4 regions of the Streptomyces sp. S6 genome follow, and region 4 is predicted to be linked to each of the others. Evidence: riboswitches for the same ligand, from Rfam matches in the RefSeq annotation. Region 4 holds a riboswitch; each other region holds the start of a gene.

The links. A riboswitch is a leader RNA that binds a small molecule or an ion and turns the genes downstream of it on or off. The one in region 4 is predicted to bind cyclic di-AMP.
Region 1: another riboswitch for cyclic di-AMP. It lies ahead of ACVNF4_RS31800 (C40 family peptidase); the one in region 4 lies ahead of ACVNF4_RS32335 (transglycosylase SLT domain-containing protein).
Region 2: another riboswitch for cyclic di-AMP. It lies ahead of ACVNF4_RS32240 (C40 family peptidase); the one in region 4 lies ahead of ACVNF4_RS32335 (transglycosylase SLT domain-containing protein).
Region 3: another riboswitch for cyclic di-AMP. It lies ahead of ACVNF4_RS06965 (M23 family metallopeptidase); the one in region 4 lies ahead of ACVNF4_RS32335 (transglycosylase SLT domain-containing protein).

What each region holds. Positions count from the first base shown of each region.
Region 1 covers NZ_JBTYMC010000384.1:413-5,575, forward strand. Annotated here, with positions in the region: gene ACVNF4_RS31795 (hypothetical protein) at 68-421, shown strand; gene ACVNF4_RS31800 (C40 family peptidase) at 462-1,439, opposite strand; cyclic di-AMP (ydaO/yuaA leader) riboswitch at 1,484-1,638, opposite strand; gene pcrA (DNA helicase PcrA) at 1,901-4,372, shown strand; partial or broken gene ACVNF4_RS31810 (M23 family metallopeptidase) at 4,442-5,163, opposite strand, start outside.
Region 2 covers NZ_JBTYMC010000401.1:1,117-5,116, forward strand. Annotated here, with positions in the region: gene ACVNF4_RS32230 (ATP-dependent Clp protease proteolytic subunit) at 1-545, shown strand, start outside; gene ACVNF4_RS32235 (hypothetical protein) at 552-854, shown strand; cyclic di-AMP (ydaO/yuaA leader) riboswitch at 1,333-1,515, shown strand; gene ACVNF4_RS32240 (C40 family peptidase) at 1,519-1,992, shown strand; gene ACVNF4_RS32245 (ATP-binding protein) at 1,985-2,434, opposite strand; gene ACVNF4_RS32250 (helix-turn-helix domain-containing protein) at 2,658-3,518, shown strand; gene ACVNF4_RS32255 (DUF397 domain-containing protein) at 3,532-3,738, shown strand; partial or broken gene ACVNF4_RS32260 (aminotransferase class I/II-fold pyridoxal phosphate-dependent enzyme) at 3,768-4,000, opposite strand, start outside.
Region 3 covers NZ_JBTYMC010000031.1:158-16,834, reverse strand. Annotated here, with positions in the region: gene ACVNF4_RS06975 (alginate lyase family protein) at 1-941, shown strand, start outside; tRNA gene ACVNF4_RS06970 (tRNA-Met) at 993-1,066, shown strand; cyclic di-AMP (ydaO/yuaA leader) riboswitch at 1,309-1,470, shown strand; gene ACVNF4_RS06965 (M23 family metallopeptidase) at 1,480-2,475, shown strand; gene ACVNF4_RS06960 (aldo/keto reductase) at 2,606-3,544, shown strand; gene ACVNF4_RS06955 (PrsW family intramembrane metalloprotease) at 3,847-5,145, opposite strand; gene trmB (tRNA (guanosine(46)-N7)-methyltransferase TrmB) at 5,201-5,998, opposite strand; gene lhgO (L-2-hydroxyglutarate oxidase) at 6,113-7,333, opposite strand; gene ACVNF4_RS06940 (MFS transporter) at 7,379-8,803, opposite strand; gene ACVNF4_RS06935 (asparagine synthase-related protein) at 9,514-11,613, shown strand; gene ACVNF4_RS06930 (protein kilB) at 11,821-12,264, shown strand; gene ACVNF4_RS06925 (hypothetical protein) at 12,407-12,796, shown strand; gene ACVNF4_RS06920 (hypothetical protein) at 13,494-14,153, opposite strand; gene ACVNF4_RS06915 (hypothetical protein) at 14,279-14,947, shown strand; gene ACVNF4_RS06910 (barstar family protein) at 15,021-15,434, shown strand; gene ACVNF4_RS06905 (response regulator transcription factor) at 15,416-16,081, opposite strand.
Region 4 covers NZ_JBTYMC010000404.1:44-4,812, reverse strand. Annotated here, with positions in the region: gene ACVNF4_RS32345 (LolA family protein) at 1-1,195, opposite strand, end outside; gene ACVNF4_RS32340 (polyprenyl synthetase family protein) at 1,536-2,546, opposite strand; cyclic di-AMP (ydaO/yuaA leader) riboswitch at 3,010-3,185, shown strand; gene ACVNF4_RS32335 (transglycosylase SLT domain-containing protein) at 3,189-3,650, shown strand; gene ACVNF4_RS32330 (HAD family hydrolase) at 3,733-4,560, opposite strand.

The DNA.
Region 1 (5,163 bases), on a different contig from region 4:
AGGCGGGGACTGCTGCTACCGGGGCTGCCGAGGAGGCCGAGGGGGCGGCTGGTTAGGCTCCGGCCTCATGGACGTACTCATCCATTTCTTCGTCGGCCTGCACATCATCGGCATCGCCGCGCTGCTCGGCGGGTTCCTCACGCAGCTGAAGGCGATGGGGCAGGGCACCGCCCGCTTCGTCCCCGGCATGCTGCACGGCGCCGCGACGATGCTGGTCACCGGCGTGATCCTGGTCGGGCTCAACCAAGCGGACGACCAGCACGTCAATAACATCAAGATCGGTGTCAAGCTGGCGCTGCTGGTCGTCATCCTGGGGCTGACCTACGTGAAGCGGGACGACGAGCGGGTCGAGAAGCCGCTCTTCGCCGCCGTCGGCCTGCTGACCGTCGTCAACATCTTCATCGCGGTCCTCTGGACCTGATCCGGCGCCCGGCGGTGGCCCGGCGCCGGTGACCCGTGCGTCAGGCCGGGCGCACCACGCTGTGGATCTCGGACGAGCCCGCGAAGTGGATGGACTCCTCGCAGACGTACGCGCCGGGGCGCGGGGCGTGGATCATCCGGCCGTCGCCGGTGTAGATGCCGACGTGGGTGATGTCGTCGTGGAAGAAGACGAGATCGCCGGGGCGGGCGTCCGGCAGGCGGATCGGTTTGCCCGCGGTGACCTGGCCGAACGCGGTGCGCGGCAGGGCGACTCCGGCGGATTTCCAGGCGGTCTGGGTGAGCCCGGGGCCGTCGAAGGAGCCGGGGCCCGCCGCGCCGAGGACCACCGGCTTGCCGAGCTGCTCCCGCGCGAACGCGAGCGCTCTCTCCGCCTCGGCGGAGACCGGCGCCTCCTCCTGCTGCCGGGGCGCCGCCTTCGGCTGGTTCACGGCGTGGAAGGACAGCAGCGCCTGAGCCTTGCTCAGCTTTCTCTGGACGACCGACTTCGCGTCCTTGAGGTAGCCCTCGGGGTCGTCGTCGGCGTCCGGGAGGGGTGTCGGGGCGGGCGCGACGGCGTCGTAGCTGTCCGGGAGGCGCTCGGAGCTGAGCGGGGCCTTCTCGTAGCTGTCGGGGGCGTGGACGTCCGGTATGTAGGCGTCGGGTACGGCTGTGAGGCCGCTGTCCGGCGCCGCCGTGAAGTCGTGGGCGACCGACGGCGGGAAGGGCGGGAGCGGCGGCAGGGCGGGCGGCGGCGGGAGCACGGGCTCCTGCGTGCGGTAGCGGGCCGCGGTGTCGAGGAAGGTCTTGGCGCGCTTGGTCTCCTTCTCCTTGGCGGCCGTGTCCTTCTTCGAACCCGTCTGACTGCTGTAGAAGGCGTCGAGTTTGCGCTCGACGTCCTCAAGGGTAGGTCTGCCGTCGTCGGCCGGCGGGGCGGCCTCGGTGGGGGGCTGGGTGAACATCGCCATGGACGTGAGGGCGGCCGTGGCCAGGGCGGGGGCGCTGACGCCTGACGCGCGCATGCCCGTCCAGGGGAGCCTGCGTTGATGCGACGCCAATGGGGGCGACTCCTTCCTTGTACCGCCTACCGGGTTAGCTGTCGGGCTCGGGCGGGAGTCGTGCTGTCGTGCTGCGGAAGGTTGCCCTACGGCCTTCCCCGGCGGGGGTCGGCCGATTCGCCCCAGGTTCTCGGTGGGTCCCCGGCTCCGGCTGCCTCGCGCACGGGGGCGGGCCGGACTCGGCGGAGGGCCGCGCGGCCCGGCGACGTTCGCCGGTGGGGGACGGGCGGCCTTGACCGGAACGGTAGCCAATTCGTGTGACTTCTGTGAAGGTTGGCGGGCGATATGCCCGATACGTTTTTGTGACCTGTGTCGAAGTTCCCGCAGGTCATCACAGGTTGTGATAGGGGCGATCCGGAAGGTGAGCGCGGAGATTCCCGGGACCGGGACCGGTCGTCAGTGGCGGCCTCTAGACTCGGAGAGCGATGAGCAGCCTCTTTGACGACAGCTTCCTGGCGGACCTCCAGGCCCCGCGCGGGCACGCCGAGGAACCCCCTCCGCCGCCCGAGGACGAGCAGGCCCCGGAGCAGATCCCGGCCGACCTGTTCGACGGCAGGTTCGACCTGCCCCCGGACCGGGACGCCCACTACAGGGACGGCGCCCCCCGCCCCGTCCTCGATCCGGCGGCCCTCGTCGACGGGCTGAACGACAACCAGCGCGAGGCGGTGATCCACGCCGGCTCACCCCTGCTCATCGTCGCCGGCGCCGGCTCCGGCAAGACCCGCGTCCTCACCCACCGCATCGCCCACCTCCTCGCCGCGCGCGGCGTCCACCCGGGCCAGATCCTCGCGATCACCTTCACCAACAAGGCCGCCGGTGAGATGAAGGAGCGCGTCGAGCAACTCGTCGGCCCGCGCGCGAACGCGATGTGGGTCATGACGTTCCACAGCGCGTGCGTGCGCATCCTGCGCCGCGAGTCCAAGAAGCTCGGCTTCACCTCGTCGTTCTCCATCTACGACGCCGCCGACTCCAAGCGCCTCATGGCCCTCGTCTGCCGCGACCTGGACCTCGACCCCAAGCGCTTCCCGCCCAAGTCCTTCAGCGCCAAGATCAGCAACCTCAAGAACGAGCTGATCGACGAGGAGGACTTCGCGGCCCAGGCGGCCGACGGCTTCGAGAAGACCCTCGCCCAGGCGTACGCGCTCTACCAGTCCCGCCTGCGCGAGGCCAACGCCCTCGACTTCGACGACCTCATCATGACGACGGTCAACCTCCTGCGCGCCTTCCCGGACGTCGCCGAGCACTACCGCCGCCGCTTCCGCCACGTGATGGTCGACGAGTACCAGGACACCAACCACGCCCAGTACGCCCTCGTCCGGGAACTCGTGGGCGGCGCCGGCCGTTCTCAGGACACGCCGCCCAGCGAGCACGACCTCCCGCCCGCCGAGCTCTGCGTCGTGGGCGACGCCGACCAGTCCATCTACGCCTTCCGCGGCGCGACGATCCGCAACATCCTCCAGTTCGAGGAGGACTACCCGAGCGCGACGACGATCCTGCTGGAGCAGAACTACCGCTCCACGCAGACGATCCTCTCGGCGGCCAACGCGGTCATCGAGCGCAACGAGTCCCGCAGGCCCAAGAACCTGTGGACCAACGCCGGTGCGGGCGCCCGCATCACGGGCTACGTCGCCGACACCGAGCACGACGAGGCGCAGTTCGTCGCCGAGGAGATAGACCGCCTCACCGACAACGGCGAGGCCAAGGCCGGGGATGTCGCGGTGTTCTACCGCACCAACGCCCAGTCCCGGGTCTTCGAGGAGATCTTCATCCGCGTCGGCCTGCCCTACAAGGTCGTCGGCGGCGTCCGCTTCTACGAGCGCAAGGAGGTCAGGGACGTCCTGGCCTACCTCCGCGTCCTCGCCAACCCCGAGGACTCCGTCCCCCTGCGCCGCATCCTCAACGTCCCCAAGCGGGGCATCGGCGAGCGCGCCGAGGCGATGATCGACGCCCTCTCCCAGCGCGAGAAGATCAGCTTCCCGCAGGCCCTCAAGCGCGTCGACGAGGCGTACGGCATGGCCGCCCGCTCCGCCAACGCCGTCAAGCGGTTCAACGAGCTGATGGACGACCTGCGCACCATCGTCGAGTCCGGCGCCGGCCCGGCGACGGTCCTGGAGGCCATACTCGAACGCACCGGCTACCTCGCCGAGTTGCAGAACTCCACCGACCCCCAGGACGAGACCCGCATCGAGAACCTCCAGGAACTCGCCTCCGTGGCCCTGGAGTTCGAGCAGGAGTCCGGCGAGTCGGAACAGCCCCGCGGCCTCGCCGACTTCCTGGAGCGCGTCGCCCTGGTCGCCGACTCCGACCAGATCCCCGACGAGGACGAGGACGGCTCGGGCGTCATCACCCTGATGACCCTGCACACCGCCAAGGGCCTGGAGTTCCCCGTCGTCTTCCTCACCGGCATGGAGGACGGCGTGTTCCCGCACATGCGCGCCCTCGGCCAGGTCAAGGAACTGGAGGAGGAACGCCGTCTCGCCTACGTCGGCATCACCCGCGCGCGTGAGCGGCTCTACCTGACCCGCTCCACGCTCCGCAGCGCCTGGGGGCAGCCGTCGTACAACCCGCCCTCCCGGTTCCTGGAGGAGATCCCGGCCACGCACGTCGACTGGAAGCGCACCGGCGCACCCGCCGCGCCGCCGCCGAGCCTCGGGTCCTCGCTGTCGTCGTCCCGGTCCTCCGCCAAGGGCGCCTCCGGGTTCGCGACGCGCCGGGGGGCCGAGGAGAAGCCCGCGATCGCCCTGACCGTCGGGGACCGCGTCACGCACGACCAGTTCGGGCTCGGGACCGTCGTCGCCGTCGGGGGCGCGGGGGCGAAGGCGGAGGCGACGATCGACTTCGGTGAGGGGAAGCCGAAGCGGCTGCTGCTGCGGTACGCGCCGGTCGAGAAGCTCTGAGGGGTCTTCACCGGACATGAGCCGGGCCCCTGTCGCTCGACAGGGGCCCGCTTGACGGAAGTTGAGGCCTTACGTCGGGTCGAGCCCGTGGCTGCGCAGCCACGACAGCGGGTCGATCGACGAGCCGCCGGCCGGGCGGACCTCGAAGTGCAGGTGCGGGCCGGTGGAGTTGCCGGAGTTTCCGGAGTACGCGATCGGCTCGCCGGCCTTGACCGTCGTCCCCGACGCGACGCGGTAGCTGGAGAGGTGGCAGTACCAGGTCTCCGTGCCGTCCTTCGCCGTCAGGATCAGCATGTTGCCGTAGGCGTTGTTCCACTGGGTGCGGACGGTGCCGTCCGTCGCGGCCATGACGGTGGTGCCGTAGGCGACCGGGAAGTCGATGCCCGTGTGCATGGACATCCAGTTGATGCCGGACTGGCCGTAGTAGGCGCTCAGGCCGTGCTGCGCGACCGGGAGGGCGTACTTGGGGCGCAGCCGCTCCAGCCGGGCCGCCTCGGCGGCGGCCTTCTTCTTCTCGGCCTCCTGCTGCGCCTTGAGGTCGATGCGCTCCTGTGTACGGCTCGCGCGGCCCGCGACGTCCTCGGCCGCCGCGCTGAGGCTCGCCAGCTGGCTGCCCAGCTTGTCGTGCGCGGCGGACGGCTTGACCGACTTCGTCTCCGGGGCGGCGGCGCTCGTCTCCTTCGCGTCGTCACTGAACGTGCCGACCGAGGCGGCGGCGATGCCGGCCACGCTCATCACGCACGCGGAGGGGACGGCGATGGTCAGCAGCGCGGAGCGCTTCGCGGGGGGCT
Region 2 (4,000 bases), on a different contig from region 4:
CCTACTCCAAGCTCCTGGAGGGACGGATCGTCTTTCTCGGCGCCCCGGTGGACAACACCTCGGCGAACGATGTGATGGCCCAGCTCATGCACCTGGAGCACCAGGCCCCGGACCAGGACATCTCGCTGTACATCAACTCCCCGGGCGGCTCGTTCACGGCGATGTCGGCGATCTACGACACGATGCGGTACGTCAGCTGCGACGTGGAGACGGTCTGCCTGGGCCAGGCCGGCCGGTCGGCGGCGGTCCTGCTGGCGGCGGGCACGCCGGGGAAGCGGTTCGCGCTGCCGGGCGCGCGGGTGATCGTCGGCCAGCCGGAGCCGGCGGGCGAGTTCGAGGGACAGGCCAGCGACCTCGCGATCGTGGCGGAGGAACTGACGCGCACCCGCGCCCTCCTGGAGGAGCTGCTCGTCCGCCACACGGGCCGCACCCCGGAGCAGGTGCGGGAGGACATCGAGCGGGACAAGGTCCTCGACGCGAGCGCGGCGGTGGAGTACGGCGTCGTCGACGGCGTACTCCCCGTCCGCCGGACGACCGGAAGGTGACGGCGGATGCTGCCGGAACTCCCGCCGCTGCCGGCGCTGACCCGCGCGGAAGCCGAGCTGATCGACCAGTACCTGGCGGCCGTCGACCTGCTGGGCCGGATCAACCCGAGCCGCGACGGCGACACCTACCGGGGCCTGCGGGCGGCCCAGGCGCTGGTGGCGAGGGCGACGGCGCTGCGTGACGCGCTGACGCTGATGCACCAGCGCGGCGAGCACGAGGTGCACGCCGAGACCCTCGCGAGGGCGCTGCGCGTCCTGGACGGCGAGCGCCGTACCGCGCGGGTAACCCTGCCGCCGCCCGCGAGTTGAGGCACAGGCACCCCCTGAAAGCACCCCGGGAAGCACAGAAGCACGCACGCGTGCCGCCTCTTCCCGCCACGCGCGCGTGCCTCCGCCCGTGCTCCCTCCCGGCGACGTACGGGGCTGTCGCGGGGTGCGTGAAGACGCACCGTCCGCGGCCGGTCGGTGAGCGGCGGGGGACGGCGTAGAACCGACCCCCGTTCGGCGTAACGAGGTTTCCCCCGGGCGGCCCTCCCGGGTTGCGCAGCCTGCGGATACGGGGTGCGGAACGGGGCATTCCCACCCTGATCGGCGGGTGCGCAGGTGACGGACACGTGACCGAGATCTGAACTGTTCACCCGAATGGCCCAGTCGTGAGTAAGGCCACAAATCCACGATTCCGCTGGGTATTTCGGTCACGGATGAGTCAAGATCCCTGACTGACGACAAGCCCCCGCCACAAGCGGCGGGGCGATCCGGGTGGACGCCGAGTCCTGCCGCCGCCCGGATGTACCGGTCGACAGGAGTGCATCGGCAGGAGTGGAGGACCCAGGCAGTACGGGTCGCCGGAGCGGTCACGCCATGACCGTGCCGAGCAGCCCTTGGGGTGAAGCCGTGGTGACACGGCCGGGCCAACTTCGCCAGCCCGAATCCGACAGGTCATCCTTCACAGGCGGTTGACGAAGGGTTGCGCATGACTGCGCTCAATCGTGTCCCGTCGATGATGGTCCGAGCCGGTACGGTCTCGGCTTTCGCACTGGCCGCCGTGGGCGGTTCCGTGGTCGTACCGGGCGTCGCCTCCGGCGCCGAGGCGGCCACCGTGTCGACGAAGGCGCTTCAGATCGCCGCGTCCAAGAAGGGCGCCCCGTACAAGTACGGCGCCGCCGGACCGAAGCGGTTCGACTGCTCGGGGCTCACGCAGTACGCGTTCAAGAAGGCGGGCAAGACCCTGCCGCGCACGGCGTCCCAGCAGTACAACAAGACCAAGCACATCTCCTCCGCGAGCCGACAGGCGGGGGATCTGGTCTTCTTCCACTCGGGCTCGAACGTCTACCACGTGGGCATATACGCGGGCGCCGGCAAGGTGTGGCACTCGCCGAAGACCGGTGACGTGGTCCGGCTCCAGAAGATCTGGACCAAGAGCGTCTGGTACGGCCGGGTCAAGTAGTCCCCGGACAGGACGGCCGGGCAGTGGCCGTCCAGGGCAGCTCGATGGAGACCGTCTTGCCGCCCTCCTGGGTGGGCCGCACCTTGAGCCGCCCGCCGCGTTCCGCCGTCAGTGAGCGGATGATCACCATCCCCCGGCCGTTGTCCTGTTGGACGGCGGCCGGGAGGCGTTTGGGGAACCGCGGGTGGCTGTCGGTGACGCCGACGCTGACCTGTTCGTCCCGGTCGAGGACGAGGTCGAGGGTGAAGGTCGGCGACTGCCCCAGGGTGTGCTGGACGGCGTTGGTGGCGAGTTCGGAGACGATGAGGCGGATGGTCTCGGCGAGGTCCGCGCCGGGCGGCAGGCCCCACTCCGCGAGCGTGCCCGCGGTGAAGGTGCGGGCCGCGGCGACCGACACGGGGTCGCTCGGCAGGGTGACGGATGCTTCCAGGTGGTCTGCCATGGCGACGTCGTCCCTTTCCCACGGGACCGGCGTCCGACACGAGGCGGATGGTTCGAGTACGGTCCCGGAACTGGTGCTTCACCGTCAGACTGCCATTTCCGCGACGTCCTGTGCGGCGATCCACCAAGATGTGCATATATCTGTCGCCCGAAGCGGTGAACTCTGCTACGGCAGATCGGATTCGGGCGGCATGTGAGAGGTAATGGGGAGTGAGGAGAAGGGCATGCAACACGGCCCCGCGGTGCGCCGCCGCAAACTGGGCGCGGAACTGCGCTCGTTACGCAATCGGGCCCGGCTGACGAGCGGTGAGGCGGCCCGGCTCGTCGGCTGGCACCAGTCGAAGGTGAGCCGGATCGAGACGGGCACCAGCAGTGCGAAACCGGCCGATGTGGAACTCCTGCTGGACGCCTACGGGGTGGGCGACGAGCGGCTCCGGGAGCTGATGCTCGTGCTCGCCGGCGCCGACGAGGCCGTCGGCCGGGACCACTGGTGGCACGCCTACCGGGGGGTACTGCCGCCCGCCTACCGGGACTTCATCAGCCTGGAGGCGCAGGCGAGCGCGATGCGCACGCTGGAGACGACCGTCGTCCCGGGGCTGCTCCAGACCCCCGAGTACGCCCGCGCGGTGACCCGGTCGGCGCTGGAGGGCGCGGACGAAGGGCAGTTGGACACGCTGGTGGAGGTGCGTCTGGCCCGCCAGGACGTACTGCGCGGGGATCCGCCGCTGCTGCTGAACGCCGTCCTGGACGAGGCGGTGCTGCGCCGCCAGGTGGGCGGGCCCGAGGTGATGGCGGCGCAGCTGGAACGGCTCCTTGAGGACGCGCGGCTCCCCCAAGTGAGGCTCCAGGTACTGCCGTTCACCGCAGGGTCGCATATCGGCCTCACCGGGCCTTTCGTCATCTTCTCGTTTTCGAGCGTTTCTGATCTGGATGTGGTCGTTCTCGACCACTTGACGAGTAGTCATCACCTTGAGGGGAAAGAAGACCTCCAGGCCTACTCGGAGGCTTTCACCAACCTTCAGATCCACGCCCTTTCACCCGAGGACTCGTTGGATTTCATCGCCGGGCTAGGTGACGGCGCGTAAGGAGGCACCCCCAATGACAGCACCGCCTCGGAACGTTCCTTCCGCAACCGCACTGCATATCGCTCGCTGGCTGCGCAGCAGTCACAGCACCGGAGCGAACAACTGCGTGGAGACCGCCCCGTATTCGGGTCTGCTCGCGGTACGCGACTCCAAGTCCCCCGCCGGCCCCGCACTGCTCTTCACCCCGGGGAGCTGGGCGGAGTTCACGTCGGCGTTCTGATCAGCCGATGCACGGCCGTGCCCGCCGACTCATGGTCGTGTCGCGTCGATCACCCGTACCGCGCGGTCCAGCTCCGCCCCGGAGAGGTCCGCGCGGGCGGTCAGCCGCAGCCGTGAGACGCCGTCGGGCACGGACGGGGGACGGAAACACCCCACGAAAAGCCCTTCCGCCCGGCAGTCCGCCGCCCAGCGGACGGCCGCCTCGGGGGAGGGAGCACGCACGGAGACGACCGCGGCGTCCGGACGCACCGCGTCCAGACCCG
Region 3 (16,677 bases), on a different contig from region 4:
GCCCCGGCGGAGACCAGCCGAACCGCCCGGCGCACGGGTGTGTGGAGGAGCGGCAGGACGCGATCGCCGCGTACACGCAGGCCCTGCTGTTCAGCGTCACCGGCAAGCAGGCGCACGCGGTGAAGGCGCGGGAGATCATGGACGCCTGGTCGGCGAAGATCAGACGGCACACCGAGGACGACGCCGGGTTGCAGACCGCGTGGGCGGGGTCGACGTGGACGCGGGCGGCGGAGATCGTCCGGCACACGCCGGGCGCGGGGTGGCCGCAGGACAGGGTCCTGAGGTTCGAGGCGATGCTCAGGAACGCCTACCTCCCGGCCGTCACCCGGGAGGTCCCGGACTACAACGGCAACTGGGACCTCGCGATGACGGACGCGGCGATCGGCATCGGCGTCTTCACGAACGACCACAAGGTCTTCGACCACGCCCTGGCCCGCTTCCGCGCCCGCGTCCCCGCCTACTTCTACCTGGAGAAGGACGGCAGGATCCCGATCGCCCCCGCCCACGCGGGCCTCGACGACCCGGCGAAACTCACGAAGTACTGGTTCGGGCAGACGACGTTCAAGGACGGCGTCTCCCAGGAGACGTGCCGCAACTTCAAGCACGCGGGCTACTCGCTGGCCGCGTCCTCGCACATCGCGGAGACCGCCTGGCACCAGGGCGTCGACCTGTACGGCGAGGTCAAGGACCGGCTGAAGGCGGCGGCCGAACTGCACGCCCGCTACCAGGAGGGGGAGCAGGCGCCGGCGTGGCTGTGCGGTGGGAAGGTCGACCGGAACATGGGTCCTGACCTGGAGGTTCTCGTCAACCACCTGGAGGGCCGGCTCGGTGAGTCTGTCCCGGCCGCGCACCGGCTCGTGGCCCGGCACCGGCCCGCCGGCACGGACGACCTGTTCGTGGCCTGGGAGACCCTGACGCACGCCGGTAACCCGGGGGTCTAGCGGAACCGGTTTGGAGTTCCCCGCGGCGTGTGCCTATAGTTATCTCAACGGCGCGGGGTGGAGCAGCTCGGTAGCTCGCTGGGCTCATAACCCAGAGGTCGCAGGTTCAAATCCTGTCCCCGCTACTGAAAAAGGACCGGGATCCTGGAAACAGGGTCCCGGTTCTTTTGTTGTTCCGGGTGGTCACTCTGTGTATTGCGGAGTTCCCACCTGTCACCCAACTCGCCCGTTTTTCCCCGTCGTTGACCCGAAAATTCCGGGCCAAAAATGTTTGTGGATCAAGCAGAACCGCTTGGAAACGGGCCCTGAGGTCGATTAACGTTCGATAACGCAGCACGGTTGTCCCAGCCGTCACAAGAGACGGCTCCGTGCGCACGCGCCGAATCCCGTAAGGGAACCGGGGAACCACCACCTTGGGGTGAATCACGCGGACGCCCCCGCTCGTTCACGAGCGGACGGTTTACGCGCGTAGGAGACCTTCCCGCTCCGAACCCGTCAGCTAACCCGGTAGGCGGCGGAAGGAAAGGAGTGCGCCCGCGTGGCGAACCCGACTGCCCCAGAAGCCCCCGCCCAGCCGACCTTCGGATTCGGCAGCTACCGCGTCGAGGACGAGGGACCCTGGGAGGAGTGGAACCCCACCGCGGACTCCGTCCCGGCCAAGGGCAAGCACCGGGTCGCCAAGCAGCGCACCGGCGGCGGCGGTTTCGCCCGTAGCTCCACGGTCCTCGGCGTCGGCGTCATAGCCGCCGTCAGCGCGGGCGGCATGGCCAGCGCCAACACGGGCAACGCCCCCGTCTCCATCTCCGTCTCCGACATCCCCGGCGTCGGCTCCCTCGTCTCCGACGACGGCGACCAGGCACCGGAGCCCACGCCGATCGCGAGCATCGTCAGCGAGGCCGGCCAGGAGACCTCCGACGCAGCCGAGGCGCTGCGCAACCGGATCATCGCGCAGGCCGAGTCGCAGGCGACGCAGGCCGACCAGCAGGCGAAGGTCGCCGCGCAGCGGGCCCAGGCCGAGGCCGCCGCCAAGGCCGCGAAGGCCGCGCAGGCCAACGTCAAGGAGGCCAAGCAGGAGGCGGACGACGCGGCCCGCGAGAAGAAGGAGCAGGCGCGGCTGGCCGAGCTGGCCAAGCAGTACTCGCTGCCGACCTCGTCGTACGTCATCACCTCCACGTTCGGTCAGGCCGGGGCGCTGTGGTCGTCCGGGTACCACACCGGGCTCGACTTCGCGGCGCCCACGGGCACGCTCATCAAGGCCGTCCACAGCGGGACCATCACGGAGGCCGGGTACGCCGGGTCCTACGGCTACCGGACCATCCTCACGCTGGATGACGGCACCGAGATCTGGTACGCCCACCAGTCCTCCATCAGCGTCAGTGTCGGCCAGAAGGTCGGGACGGGTGATGTGATCGGGCGGGTCGGGGCGACCGGGAACGTCACCGGGGCGCATCTGCACCTGGAGGTGCACCCGGGTGGAGCGTCGACGGGGATCGACCCCGGGGCGTGGCTGCGGAGCAACGGGATCAACCCCTGAGGGGTTAGTACTTGAGGGGTAGCTCGTGAGGCCTACGGGTCTTACGAGCTGCCTCTTTTTTGCGTGCTGTTTCCAGCCGTTGCGGTCCGGGACGGAATTCGCCCCTCCAGGACCGTTGTTGACGCAGAGCATGACTACTCTGCGCCCTCTCGGCTCCTCCGACCTCGAAGTCTTCCCCCTCTCCCTCGGCGGCAACGTCTTCGGCTGGACCGCCGACGAGACCGCCTCCTTCGCCGTCCTCGACGCGTACGCCGCCGCCGGCGGGAACTTCGTCGACACCGCCGACTCCTACTCCGCGTGGGTCGACGGCAACAGCGGGGGCGAGTCCGAGACGATCATCGGCAAGTGGCTCAAGGCACGGGGGAACCGGGACGACATCGTCGTCGCCACCAAGGTCAGTCAGCACCCCGAGTTCAAGGGGCTGTCCGCCGACAACATCAAGGCGGCGGCCGAAGCGTCCCTGAAGCGGCTCGGGACCGATCACATCGACCTCTACTACGCGCACTTCGACCAGCCCGAGACGCCGGTCGAGGAGGTCATCGGGGCCTTCGACGAACTCGTCAAGGCGGGCAAGGTGCGGCACATCGCCGCGTCCAACGTCACGCCCGAGCGGCTGCGGGAGTACCTCGACTTCTCCGACCGCGAGGGGCTCGCCCGGTTCGTCGCGATCCAGCCCCACTACAACCTTGTCTCCCGCGACACGTACGAGGGGGAGCGGCAGGAGATCGCCTCCAAGGCCGGCCTCGCCGCCGTCCCCTACTTCGCCCTCGCTTCCGGCTTCCTCACCGGCAAGTACCGGCCGGGGGTGGCCGTCGAGAGCGCGCGTGCCGCCGGTCAGCACCTCGGCACCGAGCGGGGGGTGAAGGTGCTTGCCGCGCTCGACGAGGTCGCCGCCGCGCATGACGCCGAGGTCGCGACCGTTGCCCTTGCGTGGCTTGCGGCTCAGCCGACTGTTGCTGCGCCGATTGCTTCTGCGCGGACGGTTGAGCAGGTGCCGGCGTTGGTGGCTGTGGCGGAGCTGGAGCTGACGGAGGGGGAGGTGGCTCTGCTTACGGAGGCTTCGGCGTAGGTGGGGCTGTTGGGGGTGGGTGCGGGGCCGGTGCGTGGCTGGGGTGGGGGGCGTTGTCGCTCACCCGCGCTTGCGGGGTGCCGCTGCGCCCACCCGTGCCGCCCCTAGCGGCACGACTGCCCGCAGCTGGGGCGGGGAGGGGAGGCGGGTGCGGGTGCGTGGGGATGGCGGCGTAGCCGCCACTTAGGGGCGCGGGGCTGTATCGATATGCGGCTCCGCCGCGTGGGCGCGATCAGCCACGGCGGGCCCGCAGTCGCCCACTTGCCGAACCACCCGAGTTCGTGGGCGCAGCGCGAGGGGGGCTATACGTGGTAGCCGCCGTACGGGGGGTACGGGCCCGTCGGGAAGCCGTAGGACGGGGTCATCGGGGGCTGCCAGGCGAATGGGGCCGGTGGGGGTGGGGCCGTGGCGCGGGACGCGTATTCGAGGGCCGGGCGGGTGGTGGTGCGGTGGGTCCAGAGGGTCGTGAGGAGGCGGTGTTCGCGGGTGACGAAGTCCAGGGGCGCGTGGCCCAGCCGGCCCCTGCGGCGCAGTTGCGCCAGGGCCATCGCGGCGGACTCGTACTCCGTCAGGGTTCTGCCCGCCGGTTTCCCCAGGTAGTGGACCGCGTAGTCGCGGGCTATCCGGCGGGCCCGCATCGAGGAGAGGGCGAAGGGTTCGAACGGGGAGAGCCAGCCGGCGGCGACGTAGGCCGGGAGTTCCTCGCGGAGCTGGCGGAGTTCGCGTTGCCGGGTCCAGATGACGAGCCAGGTGATCAGCCCGAACACCGGGACCATGAAGAAGCCGTAGACGACGAAGAAGCCGAGCGGGCCGAAGTGTCCGGAGCCGTTCCACAGGGAGTGCATGCACATCGCGAGGAGCAGGCCACCGAGGGGGAACAGGACACGGCGGGCGCGCTTGCCGTCCGGCGTCCGTGCCGCCAGGCCGAAGGCTATGCCCGTGAACACCGTGAACAGGGGGTGCGCGAACGGGGACATGATCACCCGGACGAAGAACGTCGCCGCCGTCACCGACGCGAGGCCCCCGTCGCCGGAGAGCTGGTCGTCGCCGTACGCGGAGCCCAGGTACAGGATGTTCTCCGTGAACGCGAACCCCGCCGCCGCCGTCCCGGCGATGACGACGCCGTCCACCAGGCCCGTGAACTGCCTTCTGCGGAACAGGAAGACGAGCAGGACGGCCGCCGCCTTCGCGGACTCCTCGACTATCGGCGCTATCAGCGTCGCGCCGAGCGTGTCCGCGCTGTCCGGATCCGCCGTCGTGTTCGCTATCCACTGCGTCGTGAACGTGTTCGCCACGATCGCGATCAGCGTCGCCGCGCAGGCACCCCACGCGAACGCGAACAGCATGTTCCGCCACGGCGCCGGGTCCGCGCGGTCCAGCCAGCGGAACGCCGTCAGCAGGAGGGGCACCGGGAAGATCGCCAGCCCCAGCCCGACCAACAGGCCCCGCGTACCGGTCTGTTCACGGACCAGGGCGAGGATGACGACGCCGGAGATCGTGAGGAGGGTGATGAGGGTGGTGTAGCGGACGGCGGGGCGTTTCCACCAGCGGGGGCGGGGCGGGGCCGAGGGATAGGGCGGGTACGGGGGACTGGTCGACACGGGTATGACCCTAACGAGGGAATGGTTCTGCCGCGAAGGGTTCGCCGCGTGCCCCTCAAGGGCGTTGGCTGACCCGGCGGAACAGCAAGTCCCGTACGACGTGGCCCTTCTCGATGCCCTGCGCCTCGAAGCGGGTCAGTGGACGGAACTCCGGACGAGGCGCGAAGCCACCGTCCTCCCCCTGCGTGTTCTCGAACTCGGGATGCGCGGTCAGCACTTCCAGCATCTGCTCCGCATACGGCTCCCAGTCCGTCGCACAGTGGACGACCGCCCCCGCGCGCAGCCTCGTCGCCGCCAGGTCCAGGAACTCCGGCTGGATCAGCCGGCGTTTGTGGTGGCGCTTCTTGGGCCAGGGGTCCGGGAAGTAGACGCGGAGACCGGCGAGGGCGTCGGGCTTGAGCATCTCGCGCAGGAGGATGATCGCGTCCCCGTTGGCGACCCGAACGTTGGTCAGCCCGTTCTGCTCGGCGAGGTTGAGCAGGTTGCCCTGCCCCGGGGTGTGCACATCGACGGCGAGGACATTCGTCCCGGGATCGGCGGCGGCCATCCGCGCGGTGGCCTCCCCCATCCCGAACCCGATCTCCAGCACAACGGGCCGCTCATCCCCGTACAGCTCACTCAGCTCGACCGCATGCCCGTCGATGTCCATCCCCCACCGCGCCCACAACCTCTGCAACGCGTCCGCCTGCCCCGTCGTCACCCGGCTCCGGCGCGGCTGAAAACTCCGGATCCGCCGCTCGAAGTGCGACCCGGCGGGGTCGGCTTTGGGGCCGTCGGGGAAACGGGGTTCGCCCTTGGGGCGGACGGGGGCGTCGGCGGACGGGCGGTCGCTGGGGTTCAGGGATGCACACACAGTGGGGACGATTTTACGCGGCAGCCCGACAACTAACTCGCCCACCACTTCACACCCACCCCCAGCCCGTCCGGCGTCTGAGTAGGGGCGGCAGGGGCGAGGAAAAGTTTTTGTTCAGGAACCCTCCAGCACCCCCAGCGCCCGCCGAGCCACCTCCCGCCCGATCGGCAGCGAAGCCGTGGCCGCAGGCGAAGGCGCGTTCAGCACATGCACCGCCCGAGCCCCCTCCTGAATCAGGAAGTCGTCGACGAGCGCCCCGTCCCGCCCGACAGCCTGAGCCCGCACCCCCGCACCACCCCGCACGAGGTCCCCCTCCTCCACCCCCGGCAGCATCCTGCGCACCGCGTCCACGAAGGCCGCCTTGGAGACGGACCGCCGGATCTCCCCCACTCCGTACCGCCAGTGCCGCCGGCCCATCCGCCAGGCGCCGGGCCAGGACAGTGTCCCGGCGAGTTCGGCACCCCGGACCACGCCCCACCCGTACCCCTCCCGGGCGAGCGCGGGAACGGCGTTGGGGCCGACGTGGACGCCCCCGTCGATGCCCCGGGTGAGGTGCACCCCGAGGAAGGGGAACGCGGGATCGGGGACGGGGTAGACCAGTCCCCGCACGAGAGCGGGACGCGTCAGCTCGTAGTACTCACCCCGGAACGGCAGGATCCGCACGGACGGTTCGTCCCCGGTCAGCCTGGCGACGGTGTCGCAGTACAGCCCGGCGCAGTTGACGAGCACGCGCCCGCGCACGACGTCCCCGCGAGCCGTCCGGACGGCCACCCCGAGATCCGCGCGCCGGTCCACGCGGACGACCTCCGCCCCGTACCGGATCTCCGCGCCGGACTCCTCGGCGAGGACGCGCGCGACGGCGCCGTAGTCACAGATCCCGGTCGTCCCGACGTGGATCGCGGCGAGGCCCCGCACCTCCGGCTCGTACTCCTGGATCTGTGCGCCCCCCAGCTCACGGACGGAGATGCCGTTCTCGCGCCCGCGCTGGACGAGGGCGTGCAGGCGGGGGAGTTCCGCGCGGTCGGTGGCGACGATGAGCTTGCCGGTGACCTCGTGCGGCACGCCGTGCTCGGCGCAGAACTTGACCATCTCGGCGCCGCCCTGGACGGCGTACCGGGCTTTCAGCGACCCGGGCCGGTAGTAGATCCCGCTGTGGATGACCCCGCTGTTGCGCCCGGTCTGGTGCAGGGCGGGCCCGGACTCCTTCTCCAGGACGAGGACCCGTGTCCCAGGGGCGGCCCGGCCGACGGCGTACGCGGTGGCGAGCCCGACGATCCCCCCACCGACGACAAGCACGTCACAGTCGTACGGAACCCCACGGCCCACGAGCACCACCTCCGCCTTCGATAGTGCACTGCGCCACTGACAACGGCTTCAAACCTATGCCGGAGTCATCAGCAACGGCCTTGCCCGTTCGCGGAGTTCCACCACCCGGGGTTCGTCGCCGTACGGCTCCAGCCGGTGCAGCAGGTCCTTCACGTACTCGGTCGTCCGCGCGGAGGAGATCCGCCCGGCGACCTCCACGGCCCGCACCCCCTGCTCGCACGCGGCGTCGAGGTTGCCGGACTCCAGCTCGGCGACGGCCGACACCACGAGGCGCAGCCCGTGGGAGCGGACGAATTCCTCGGTGGGGGACGACAGCGCCTGTTCGGTGAACCGGCGGACCTGGCGGGGTGCCTTGAGGTCTCGGTAGCACTCGGCCGCGTCGGCGGCGAACCGGTCGTAGGAGTAGAAGCCGAGCCAGGAGGGGTCGCTGTCGCCGTCCCGGGCCCGCTCCAGCCACCCTTCGGCGGCGCGCAACGCGGCACCGGCGGCGTGTGCGTCGCTCGCGCGGGCGTGTGCGCGCGCCTCCACGAGCCGGAAGAAGCTCATGGTGCGGGCGGTGGCGAGGCCGCGGTTGCGTTCGAGGGCGGCCTGCGCGAGGTCGACGCCCTCGTCCCCGAAGCCTCTGTAGGTGGCCTGGAGGGACATGGAGGCGAGGACGTACCCGCCGAGGGGGACGTCCGCCGCCGCGCGCGCGAGGCGCAGGGCCTGGATGTAGTACCGCTGGGCGGCCTCCTGCTGACCGGTGTCGAAGGCCATCCACCCGGCGAGCCGGGTCAGTTCGGCGGTGGCGCCGAACAGTGCGCGCCCCACCTCGTCGGAGTACGCCCCCAGCAGCAGGGGAGCGGCCTCCACGCGCAGACACTCGGGCACCATGGACGAACGCCAGTCGCCGCCGCCGTACTTGGAGTCCCAGCGGCGCGCGTCCTCGGCGGCCTCCCGCAGTTTGCGGACGTCGCTGTGGCCGACTCTGACCGGCGCCCCGGCCGCCTCGGACAGGGGCGACTCGCGCGCGACGGAGCTGTCGGCCGGGGTTATGAGCCAGCGGGAGGCGGGGGTCGCGTAGGCGCTGACGGCGAACGACCCGGCCAGGGACTGCCAGATGCCGCCGCCCCCGGCACGTCGGCCCGCGAGGTCGAGGCGGTACAGCTCGGTCGCGGAGCGGACGGCCTGCCCGACGTCCCGGGGGAAGGCGAGGCCCACCTCGGGCGCGGGGTCGGCGTCGGCGAGGCCGATCTCGTGCAGCGGGACGGGCCGGCCGAGCTTCTGGCCGATCGCGGCGGCGATCAGGTGCGGGGCGGCGCCCTGGGGGACCATGCCCTTCGACACCCAGCGCGCCACGGACGTCTTGTCGTAGCGCAGGGTCAACCCGCGTTGTGCGCCGAGGTCGTTGACGCGCCGCGCGAGACCCGCGTTGCTGATCCCCGCGAGGGCGAGAACGGCGCCGAGTTTCTCGTTCGGCCCGCGTTGCTCCCTGGACATTGCGCCACCCCTCGACACAGACGGCTGCCGCGCTGGCATAACCACCCGGCATTCGTAAACCCAGCGTAGTTCGCCGCATCCCAAGCGTTAAGAGGCATTGTTCCGGTTGGCGGGATTGTTGCCCGTACGGAAGTGCGGGCTCCGTAGCGGTCCGTCGCGACGTGCTCCCGCTGTGTGGCCGTGCGCCCGTGTGTGCGCTCTTCTCCGGCCATCGCGGGAGCGCTTCGATGGGCGGTGCGTGGGTCGGCCCGCTGGACTGGATACCAGTGGGCTGGGGGACACCGCCGCCTACATCCCCGCGGGCGGCGGAACGGTCCGGGGGGCGATCTCCGTCTCCCGGATCGCGCGCTCGCACAGGGTCGTGCGGGCCGTGTACGGAGCGTGTGCGCGGCTTGTCCGGAAAGCTTCGGCAACTGCCGCGTCACGCTGCGGATTTGGCCGAAAAACGCCCCTCGGATCGCCGGGTGATCAAGGCCCCGACCATGGGAATCGAGGGCGCACAGGGCGTTCGGGGGGAGCGTACCGGGGGCGCATTCGCGACGAGAGCGCGGGGGCGCACGCGGGCTCCCCGTTCGGCAACGGCACGCGCGCGTGGGCGCGTTGTGGTGCCTTTCAGGCGTTCTGCCTTCCGTCATGGGCGCGTTCTTCGTGGCAGCATGGTGAATCGGTTCGTACGGTGCACCGGTTGTCCACAGCCCGTGGAGGCGTCGATGCGGTGGTTGGTGGGTTGGAGCTTGACCGCCTCCGGGTCCTCTCCGGGCTTCGGTGACCCCTATGGCGGTTACGACGGCGGCGGCGCCGTCGGCCTGGACGGCGAGGTCGTCCAGCCGATCGGCTCGCAGCTCCTGTGGGGCGACCCCGACCCCCTGTGGGCCGTCGGCGACTGGCGGCCCGACGAGATCCGCGTCGTCCGCGTCGACGACCGCACCCGCATCGCCGTCCTCGGCCTGTGCGGCGCCAGCGACGACCAGCTCCGCATCGGCCTGCTGACGGCCCGCGGCGGCGCCCTGCGCCACCTCACGGCCTGGCCCGGCAGCTACACGGCCGTCGTCCAGGTGGACCGCCGGATCACCGTCTGCGGCGATCTGGCGGGCGCGCGCCCGGTGTTCCACACGCCCTGGGCGGGCGGGACGGCGTACGCGACGGCCGCGCTGCCGCTGGCCGACCTCGTCGAGGCCAACCTCGACTTCGGGCACCTCGCCGCGCTCCTCGCCGCCCCCGACGTACCGGCCGCCCTCCTCGACTCGACGCCGTACGACGGCGTGCGGCGCGTTCCGCCGGGGCACGCGCTGGTGCTGCGCGCGGGCGCGCGGGAGGTCGTCAACTACGAACCGGTCACCTCACTCGCCGTCGCCGCCGCGCCCGTCGACGCGGACAGCGCGGTCGAGGGGGTGCGGGACGCGCTCGTCGAGGCGGTGCGGACGAGGCTGTCGGCGCCCCGGCACGTCCCCGACATGGACCCCGGGCCCGTCCCCGGTATGGGGCCCGCCGAACGGCGTGCCGCGCGCGGGATGCCGGTTCCCGGTATCGGCGCGGACCTCACGGGCGGACCGGCGTCCGGGACACTGGCGCTGCTCGCTGCGGGCCTGCCCGGCATGCCGGGCACGCTCCTGGGGCACGGCACCGGCGCGGGCGAGCGGCTGCTGGCCGTCACCTTCAACGACCTCACCTCACGCCGTCAGCAGGAGGAGTTGGAGCGCGCCGGTGAGCTGGCCGCCAACCCCCGCTTCCACCACGTCGTCGTCACCGGCGACGCCGACATGCTCCCCTACGCGGCCCTGGACGGCCCCCTCACCGACGAACCCGGCCCCTCCCTCGTCCAGGCGCCCCGCCACCGCGCGCGCCTCGCGGCGGGCAGCGCGGACCACTTCACGGGGCACGGTGCCCGGCAGGCCCTCGACGCCAACCCGGCCCGCCTCGCGGACCTGCTGATGGACCGCAAACGCCGTCACCTGGTCCGGCCCGTCGCCGCGCTGACCAAGGCGGACGGCTCCGTCCTGGTCCCCGCGCGCGTGTACGGCGCCGCCCGCCGCCTCGCGCGCACGCCGTACGCCGCCGGGCTGGAGTCCCTCGCGGACCGCCTGCTGTCCCGCCGCTTCGAGGACGTGCCGGGGGCTGTAGGCGCGTCCCTGGCCGCGCTGGCCTGGGCTCCCGCCGGTCCCGCCGCCCGCTGGCTCACCGGTGAGGCGCTCGCTGAAGTATCGGTTCGCCTCCAGTCCTCCACCTCCCGCGCGGGCGGGCCCGGACAGAGACCCGGCGACCACCGCGCCCGCGCCGCCCTCGCCCGGCACGCCTCCGATCTCCGCGTCCTGGAGCAGGCCACCGAGATCCGCTCCCAGCGGCTCCACGCGCCCTTCCTCGACAACCAAGTCGTCCGCGCGTGCCAGGCGTTGCCGGAGACCCTTCGCGTCCAGCCGGGGGCCCGGTCCGCCATCCTGCGCCGGGTCCTCACCGCGTCCGGCGTCGCCGACCTGCCCCCCGGCTGGGGCACCCCGACGCCGGGCTCCGCGACCGCGACCGCCCGCGCGGGGTTGCGTTCCGCAACAGGCAGCGTGCTGGCGTTGTTCGAGACGCCGCTGCTCGCCGAGGCGGGGCTCGTGGAGGCGCGAGTGGTGCGGAAGGCCGTCCGGGACGCGGCTGCGGGGGAGCCGTTGCCCTTGGCCGGGCTCGCCGATCTGGTCTCCCTGGAGCTGTGGCTGCGGCGGTTGTTGGCGCGGAGGGGGACGTGCTGGACGGGGACGCCGGCTCGGGCGCGGGCCGTGCCGGAGGGGATTGCGCCGAGGCGGGGGGCGTTGTCTTCGGGGGGGTGAGGGGTGGGTGGTGGGGTGCGGGTGCGTGGTGGTTGGTCGCGTAGTTCCCCGCGCCCCTGAAAGAGTGGGTGCTGTTTGGGTGTTGGGCGAGGGTTGTATCTATATGCGGCTCCGCCGCGTGGGCGCGAACAACCACCACGCACCCGCACCCCACCCCCCCCACTTCCAGCCCTCCCTGCCCACCCAACGACTTACGGAGCCCCCTCCATGTGGTCCAGCGTCATAGCCGTAGCCGGCACTCTCCTCGGCGGTCTGCTCGCCGGCCTTCTCCAGCAGAGAGGGGAACGCGCTGCTCGGGCCGAGCGCAGGGAGGTGGCGTTGCGGACGGCGTTGGGGGAGTTGGTCGCGGCGTTGGGGGATCACCGGAGGGCGTTGTGGCACCGGGAGGAGTTGAGGCTGACCGGCGCTGAGGAGTCCGCGTTGACGGCGGCGAGGTCGGTGTCTCAGGCCACCCGGTCCGCCCTCACCGCCCCCTTGGTCTCCGTCTCGGTCCTGGAACCCACCCTCGCCCCGTTGGCCCGAGAGGCGGCCCTCGCGGCGGTGGACCTGCGCAACGCACCGGACCTGGAGGCACTGTCGGCCCGCAGGGAGACGGCGATAGAGAGGACGAACGAACTGGTCGCGGCGGCGGGGAGGGTGCTGGCGGTGTGAGAGCGGTCCTCATCAGCCGGTCAGCTGTCCCGAATCTCCTTGACGATCAACCGCGCGCTCCATGATTGTTCGGTCCATGGCGCTCCAGATCACGCTCACCACCCTGGTGACCAAGGGGCACGCCTGAGCCGAGGCCGGTCGGATGAAGCTCCCCCTGCGTGCCGTCGGCCTGTCGGTCCTGGTGTTCGCCTCGGCCTGCTCCACCGGCACGCATGCGACGGCCCCGGCGAGCACACCCCCCGCGGCACAGACACCGACCGCCCCGAACCGCCTCCCCGACCCGGTCCAGTCCCCGCTGCCCGTCGGGTCCAAGACGCTGTACGCGGGGTCGGGGCGAGGTGCGGGCGGCGTCACGCTCCCCGCTTCGGCGGGGAAGGCCTCGTCCGTCGGGAAAGTCCTTGCCGGATCACAATGCGGTGATGGCGGCGGTGTATTCACCGCCGAAATTCCCCGTGCCCATCTGAACGAGCTGAAATGGAAGTTCTCGGCGGGCAGTTCGGTCGTCTGGCGGATCGTCGTCCAGCCGTCCTGAGGGTGACCGGTCTCCGGACGACGCTCCCGCACAGCCTCCCGAACCAACACCCCGGAATACCGCTCGTCCGCCACCCATCCCCCGCGCTCCAGGTACCGCCGGCTCCGGCCGTTCGCGGGCACGGCGACCAGCCCCACCCCCTGAACGTCGGCCCACTCGTGCCCCGCCCGCATCAACCGCAGCCCACCCAAGGGAAGTTCGACAGGAGCGGCGAACAACCCCCCGTAGAACCAGGGCCCACCCGCCCTGAGCCGACGCAACACGCCCCTGACACGGGCAAGTTGCAGAAGCAGCGGAAGACACCTCCCGAACTCCACGAGGACGACGGTCCCGGCACACACGGCCACGGCACAGCTCGCGACAGCGACAAGCACCCGGCGCAGCAGCCCCGTCGGCAGCCCCTGCACCGCCCCGACGGCCCCCTCCCGCACGAACAACCCACCCCGCACATGGGCCGAACACACAGGAATGGCCCACCACAGCAGCAGCACGGGCCGGGTGAGCGGGCTGACCGGCTGTCCGAGCCGGTCCACGACCAGTGCGACGAGCCCAGGAATCCGACGCCGATCGGGCCGGTACCCGGCAGGCACCGCGAAGAGACGTTCCATGCCCAGGCCAACGCCTCTCACCCCGAAGGGTTCGCCCAGCCCCACGTCCCGTTGAGTCAACCGGAGCAAGCCCCCACAGAACCGGCTCCCTACGACCGATGTTCCCCCACCCAGCTGTCCCAACTCATGGAGCTCAACCCCCCGTTGGCAAGCCCGAGATACGTCACCCGCCGACCGGCCCCGACATACTTCGCGAGCCGCTCCGCCAACCCCCTCCCCTCCTTGAACAGCCGCTCGCACTCGACCTCGTACGCGAAGTCCAGCCGGTCCCGGGTCCACTGGTCCAGGGCGACGTCGATACCCCGAGCCCACGCCCGAAACACGTCGGAGAGTTCACGCGGAACCTCGACCGCCGCCACGGGATCATCGGGAAAGAACTCCCCGAACCCCTCAGCCCGCAGCGGCGGACACTTGAACTCCCCCTTCACGACAAGGTCCTGAGGATGCCGGGCCCCCTCTTCCCCATGCACCCGCTCACACCCCCAGCACAACAACACCCCCTCCCCGTACCGCACCTCCCAACCGGGCCCGAGATACCGCGCAAGCCGCTGAGCGGCACGCAGATCCGGTGAGCGGAGTGCCTCGGCGAGGTCGTCCGGAAGGGTGAGACGGGCGTCGTCCAGGGGGACGTCGTACTCGTACCCGTCGTACAGGGCGGACCACTCTCCGAGATCCCGCACGAGAACGCGCTCCGCTTCGGCCATGACGGTGTTGTACCGCAGCCGCACAGCCTTCTGTAACAACCGCACGTCGACACCCCTCCCCTGAGCTGTGACCCCATCGCCGGACCACCGAGACATACGCCCGGTCTCCTTGGTGCCGGCCGGAGAAACATCCGCTCCGGCCGTGAACCCCCCAACTCCAAGGAGCCACCATGTCCTCGAACGAGGCATTGGAGACCCCGCGCGAGAAGCGCTCCCTGTCGTCCGTGCTGCGCGCGTACGCCCGTAAGGTCGTGATCCCGGCGATGCTGCTCGGCGTCACCGTCAGCGGACTCGGCCTGTCGGCCACCGCGCACGCCGCCGACGCCCCCGGCTGTAGCGCCCCGACCCAGACGTGCCCCGCCGAAGCGCCGTGGCGCGGGTCGCAGCCGGGCAACGTCTCCGACCAGGACTGGCGTGCCGCCGTCACCGCGGCCGACTTCTGGAACACGCACGACATCAACCGCGCCAACGGCCTGAACGAACTCGTCACGAGCGAGAACCCGCAGTACCACCAGGGCTGGCCCGGCGACACGAACGGCCGGGGCTGGTACTCGTTCACGACCGGCAGCTGGCCGAGGCGTACGACGCACTGGATCTACTACGGCGGCGTGTTCCAGGACCGGGGCGGCCAGGTCGCGAACCAGGAAGCGGGCTTCCACGTCCCGAACATGTACACGGACGGCTCGACGGGGGCCTACCGCGAGTACGACACCCTGTCCCACGAGAGCACGGGCAGCAACATCCGGGGCACGATGCGGATCGTCCGCAACATCTACACCGGCCACGTCTACGCGACGTTCGACCACTACAACACCTTCCACTACCTCGGCCGCTGGTAGCCGGCGTGCGCCCGCCGGACCCCCATGCCGGCGGGCGCTCGTCCACCCCCACCTTTCCGCCAGGAGGAACGACATGCAGACGATCATGCACAGCATCCGCCCCCTGTCCGCGTCGGAGACGGTCCCCGCGTCGGCCAAGGAGATCCTCGGCACCCGCTGCCGCACCAACATCGACCTGTTCGCCGAGTGGGCCGCCGTGCTGGACTTCCCGGCCTGGTTCGGCCACAACTGGACCGCGTTCGAGGACTGCCTGCGCACCGTGACCGAGGCGGACGAGTACGGACCGGTGACGATCGTGCTCCGTAACGCCGCTCTCGTCCTGGAGGACGAGGGTCCGAGGGAGCTGAGCACCCTGCTGGACATCCTGGAGAGCAACGCCTTCGGCCTTCTCCTCCTGGACGACTCCCCGGCCGACCTCGACCAACTGGCCCGGCGCATGACGGCGGCCGGCTTCACCCCGCCCCCGGCTCACGGCCGCAGCTTGTAGCCGAACCCCCGGACCGTCTCGATCCGCTCCCGCCCGATCTTCGCGCGCAGCCGCTGCACATTGACGTCCACCACCCGGTTGTCACCGCACCACGCGTGGTCCCACACCCGCTCCAGGAGCAGCTCCCGGGTGAGGACGGTGCCGGGTGCGGCGGCGAACTCCCGCAGCAGCTTCAGCTCGGTGGTGGTCAGGTGGACGGCCTTCCCGTCCCGGTGCACCTCCAGCGACACGGGGCAGAACACCAGGTCCCCGAACCGCACCGCCCGCATGCCGGACGGCTGGTCGGCGCCGGTCCGGCGCAGCAGGGCACCGACGCGGGCGGCCAGCACCGACCCGTCGACCGGCCTGGCGAGACAGTCGTCCGCCCCCTTCTCCAGAGACGCCACCAGATCCGCCGGGTCGTCGCCGTCCGACATGAGCAGCACGGGCACCCCGGACTCCTCGTGGATCCGCCGCGCCAGGCTCATCCCGTCCAGACCGGGCAGCCGGGCCGCGAGCACGGCGACGTCCGGGGCCTGCCGGCGGAAGAGGTTGAGGCCGGTCACCCCGTCGGCGGCGGTACGCACCCGATGGCCGCGTTCCGCCAGCGCGAGCCGGGCACTCTCCCTGGCCACCGGGTCGTCGTCGACAAGCAGGACGTCACCCACGCGGGGGCCTCCGGCGGCGGACGAGGACTTGCGACCGGCCGCAACGGACAGGTGCCCCAAGGGCACGCCGGACACGAGAGCCCCGGCGTTGTCCGCGTAGGGCCTGGCGTGGAGTGCGGGAGTCGTGACGTCGTCTGCGGGAAGTCTGACGCTGGTTGAGGGGGCCCGGGTGTTGTCTGTATGGGGCCTGGCGTGGAGTGCGGGAGTCGTGACGTCGTCTGCGGGAAGTCTGACGCTGGTTGAGGGGGCTCCGGTGTTGTCTGCATGGGGTCCGGCGTGGAGTGCGGGAGCTCTGACGTCGTCTGCGGGAAGCCCGACGCCGGTCGAGGGGGCCCGGGTGTTGTCTGCGTAGGGCCCGGCGTGAAGTGCGGAGGCCCCGGCGTCGTCCGCGTAAAGCCCGGCGCCGATCGCGGGAGCCCCGACCCCAGCCCCAGTCCCGGCCCTGGCGTCAGCCCCGGCCTCGACCCGGCCCTCGGCCCCAGTCCTGGCCCCAGCCCCGGCCCGGCCCCTGGCTCCAGCCCTGACCTCGACCCTGGCCTCAGTCCCAGCCCCGCTCCCAGTCCCGGCCTCAGTCCCGGCCTCTCCCCGGCTCCCAG
Region 4 (4,769 bases):
CCAGGGCGTCCTTCGTGACGGCGCCGACGTAGACCTTGCCGCTGTCGGTGACGAGGGCGTTGACCAGGCGGGTGGAGAAGACGGTGCCCTTGCCGAAGTCGCCGGAGACCTTGTCGCCGAAGGAGTCGATGAAGTCGCCGAACGGGCCGGCCTCGGGGCGCCCCGAGGAGGCGGTGCCTGCCGTGCCCGTGTCGAACGTGGCGATCGTGGTCCAGCCCTTGCCCAGGACGTTCAGGCCCGTGAGGTCCTCGCCGAGGCCCTTCCCGGCCGGATTCCTGCCGGGGGCGCCCTTGTCCTCGTCGCCGCGCGGGTGCTCGCCCTGGGTGACCTTCGCGCCCTTGGGCGGGGTGAAGTCGAAGGTGGAGGCGGCCGGCTTGTCGAAGCTGACCTGGGTGAAGCCGGCGTCGACGACGGCCGCGCCGCCGCTCCTCGGGGTGAGCGTGAACTTCAGGGGCAGACCGGTCTTGGCGTCGACGGCGATGCTGATCGCGCCGACCGTCGTACCGGACTGCTTGGGCGTCACCAGCAGTTTGTAGGCGTCGCGGCCCGCGACGTGGACCGTGCCGTCGACCTTCACCGACGTCGTGGGGTCGAGGGCCTTCAGCGTCTCTTCCGTGAGGTCCTTGGGGGTCGCCGGGGCCTGCGACTGCTTGCCGGCCTTCTCGGAGAGCGTCGAGTGGTAGACCTCGTTCGACTTGCTGTCGTAGCCCCAGACGTCCTTGCCGTTGTGGACGAGGCTGTACTCCGCCGCGTTCTCCAGGAGGGAGAGCTTCTGCTTCTCGGGGCCGTCGGTGGCCACGCGCAGCGTGTGTGTGCCGGAGGCCAGCTCCGTCAGCTTGGTGGAGGGGTCGGCGGAGGAGCCGTCCGCGGAGCCGGTCGCGCCGGAGAGGAGGCCGCTCTCCAGGCCGCCGAGGTTCGGCAGGCCCAGGTCGGTCGTGATCTTGACGGTGCCGGAGAGCTGCTGGACGTCCGACGCGGCGACCTTGTCCAGGAGCTGCTGGGCGGTTATCTGCGGGAGGTCGGGGTCGCCGGAGTCGGCGAGGGCGGGTACCAGGCCGATGGTGGCGGCGGCCATGCCCACGACCGACACCGGGACGACGTACCGCGCAGCCGTCCTGCGGCGGCGGGACCTCGCCTCGTCGGCGTCGGTGACGGCGGTCGGGGTCTGGTGGTCGTCGGATGCGTTCGGTGCCATGTCTGCCTTACCTCCGTCGAAGTCGGCGGCCGGTGGGCACTGTGCTCGCCCCACCCCTGACCGCCATTCTCACCCGAATCGGTGAGCCGTGGTCCTGCGTTCTGCATCCATCACACCAAACCGGACCCGTCACCGGCGTCACCCCGCAGAGTCAACTCCGCGTACTCCTGCGGTATGACACGCCACTCCGGTTTCCCGTAGTCCCCTAGGGGTCCGCGGAGTCGTACCCGGCTGCGGGGAGGGGTGAGGCGGGGCCGGCACAGGGGGTTTGAGCTGCGGATACGCGAACGACGGGGCAGGCCGGCGGGCCGCCGTCCGTACCCCGTCGTCCGTGCGGGTCCTAGCCGGCCCGGTGCACCACCGCGTCGCACATCTCCACCAGGGCGAGCTTCGCGTCGCAGTCCGGGAGGGGGGAGAGGGCGGAGCGGGCCTCTTCGGCGTAGCGGACGGTGTCGCGGCGGGCCTGTTCGAGGGCGGGGTGGGTGCGCAGGGCGGCGAGGGCCTCGGCGTGCCGGGCGTCGTCGGTGAGGTCGGAGTCGAGGAGTTCGCACAGGGCGACGTCCTCGGCGAGACCGAGCCGGGCGGCGCGCTCGCGCAGGCGCAGGACGGGGAGCGTGGAGATGCCCTCGCGCAGGTCCGTGCCGGGGGTCTTGCCCGACTCGTGGGAGTCGGAGGCGATGTCGAGGACGTCGTCCGCGAGCTGGAAGGCGACGCCGAGGCGCTCGCCGTACTGCGTGAGGACGTCGACGACCGTCTCGTCGGCGCCCGAGGTCATCGCCCCGAAGCGGCAGGAGACGGCGACGAGGGAGCCGGTCTTGCCGGCGAGGACGTCGAGGTAGTGGTCCACGGGGTCGCGGCCGTCCGTGGGGCCCGCGGTCTCCAGGATCTGGCCGGTGACGAGCCGTTCGAACGCCTCGGCCTGGATGCGGACGACCTCGGGCCCGAGGTCGGCGAGGATCTGGGACGCGCGCGCGAAGAGGAAGTCACCCGTGAGGACGGCGACGGAGTTGCCCCAGCGGGCGTTGGGGCTGGCGACCCCGCGCCGCACCTCGGCCTCGTCCATGACGTCGTCGTGGTAGAGGGTGGCGAGGTGGGTGAGTTCGACACCGACGGCCGACGGCACCACACCGGGCGCGTACGGGTCGCCGAACTGGGCCGACAGCATCACCAGCAGTGGCCGGAAACGTTTGCCCCCGGCGCGCACGAGGTGCTGCGCGGCCTCCGTGATGAAGGGAACCTCGCTCTTGGTGGCTTCGAGCAGGCCCTCCTCGACGGCCGAGAGTCCGGCCTGGACGTCGGCTTCCAGTGCCTGGTCCCGCACGCTCAGCCCGAACGGCCCGACGACGGTCACGAGGGATCTCCTGTCTGCTGTTGCCCACGGGCGACTGTTGGCGATTACACGGTTTGTCGATAGGTCGTTGCCCTCACTCAAGTCAGCGTATCCGGTCACGTTTCGATCACCGATAGCCCCCACGGTTACAGCACGGGCGCTATCGGATCACGCCTGCTATGCATCCGATCGACCGATAAGACACGCCATATTCACACATGGATACCTTGTGCCCCATTTTGCCGCTATTGCTATTTCGTGAGTTGAGTCACGGGCACTTTTTTCACCCGTTCTCCCCGCACCACCCCTCCACCCTTCCCCCGCAGGCCAGTTGACACTTGGCGATCGCAAAGGATCAAGCACCCCATACGCCTTAGACAGATGTCAACAGGGACGAGATGTGAATCCGACGCTTGTTCCGGACATGTGCTCTCGCATACGTTCCGCCGGGTCGGGCGGACGCCTAATCCTGCCGCCGCCCCTCACCACTCCATCGACGAACTCGCGTGCGGCAGGAGCGGGGGACCCAGGTAGTACGCCGCACCGGACACGCTCCGGGACGGCTAGGGGTGAAGCCGTGTCACCGTCCCCGGTGGCCCGGCCGGGCACCTCCCCGCCCGAACCCGACAGCTCACCTCGCAGGCGCCGGAGAGGAACATCGCCATGCCTGCAATCCGCAAGAAGCGTCTCGCCCGAGTACTCGCCGTCGCCGCCACCGGTACGGTCCTGCTCGCCCTCCCGATCGCCGGTGCGACCAGCGCCTCCGCGGCCACCGGCGCCACGTCGTCCACGGTCGCCGGATACCCGAACACCCTGGACGGCTGGATCCGCGAATCCCTCGCGATCATGGCCCAGAAGGGCATCCCGGGCAGCTACAACGGCATCTACCGCAACATCATCCGCGAGTCCTCCGGCAACCCCTGGGCCGTCAACAACTGGGACTCCAACGCCGCCGCCGGGACGCCGTCCAAGGGCCTGCTCCAGGTGATCGACCCGACCTTCCGGGCGTACCACGTCGCCGGGACCGCGTACGACCCGTACGACCCGGTCGCGAACATCACCGCCGCGTGCAACTACGCGGCGGCGGTGTACGGGTCGATCGACAACGTGTACGGCGCGTACTGACCGTCCCTCCGGGACGCCCTCCCGGAAGTGAACGTCCCTGTGGGAGCCCTGGTTTCGGATCGGGGCTCCCTAACGGCTCGCGTTACGGAAACATCCGTTCAAGAACGGTCGCCACGCCGTCCTCCTCGTTCGAACCGGTCACCTCGTCGGCCACCGCCTTGAGTTCGGGGTGTGCGTTCGCCATCGCGACCCCATAGGCCGACCACTCGAACATCGGGATGTCGTTCGGCATGTCCCCGAAGGCGACCGTGTCCTGCGGGGCGACCCCGAGGCGTTCGGCGGCCAGCGCCAGGCCGGTGGCCTTCGTGACGCCGCTCGGCTGGAGTTCGACCGTGCCGGGCCCCGACATCGTGACGGTGGCGAGCGAACCGACCGCCGCGCGCGCGGTGGCCGCCAACTCGTCGTCCGTGAGCGCTGGGTGACGCAGGAGCACCTTGCTGATCGGCTCGCACCACAGGTCCTCGCGGCGGCCCACGCGCAGCGCCGGGAGCGTCGGGTGCGGCATCAGGTAGCCCGGCTCGATCAGCGTCAGCCCGTCCACGCCGTCCTGGTCGACGGCGGCGTACACCTGCCCGACCTCCGCCTCGATCTTGCCGAGCGCGGTCTCCGCGAGTTCGCGGTCCAGCGTGACGGACCACAGGAGGCGGTCGGCGCCGGCGTCGTACACCTGCGCTCCCTGGCCGCACACCGCGAGCCCACGGCCGCGCAGGATCTCCAGCAGGGGGCGTACCCGGGGGGCCGGGCGGCCGGTCACCACCAGGTGCCGCGCGCCGGACTCCACGACCCGCTGGAGGGCGTTCAGCGAGCGGTCCGAGAAGGTGTCGTCGGCGCGGAGCAGCGTGCCGTCCAGGTCGGTGGCGACGAGGGCGTACGCGCGCGTGACGGAAGCGGGGGTGGTGGGTGCGGCCATGATCAGAGAATACGGACCGCACCGGCCCCAGGGGGCCCGACCGACCGGCTCGCGCCACCCCTCACGGGCCACACGCCCATGACCTCCCGAACCATCCGGAAACCGACGCGCCGCCGCCCCGCGCGGGAGGGCCGCAAACCGGTCGCCCGGCAGGGGAAGGGGTGTCCGCGCGGGGAGGTGGTGCCGGGGCGGCTGCCTGCCTGACCTTG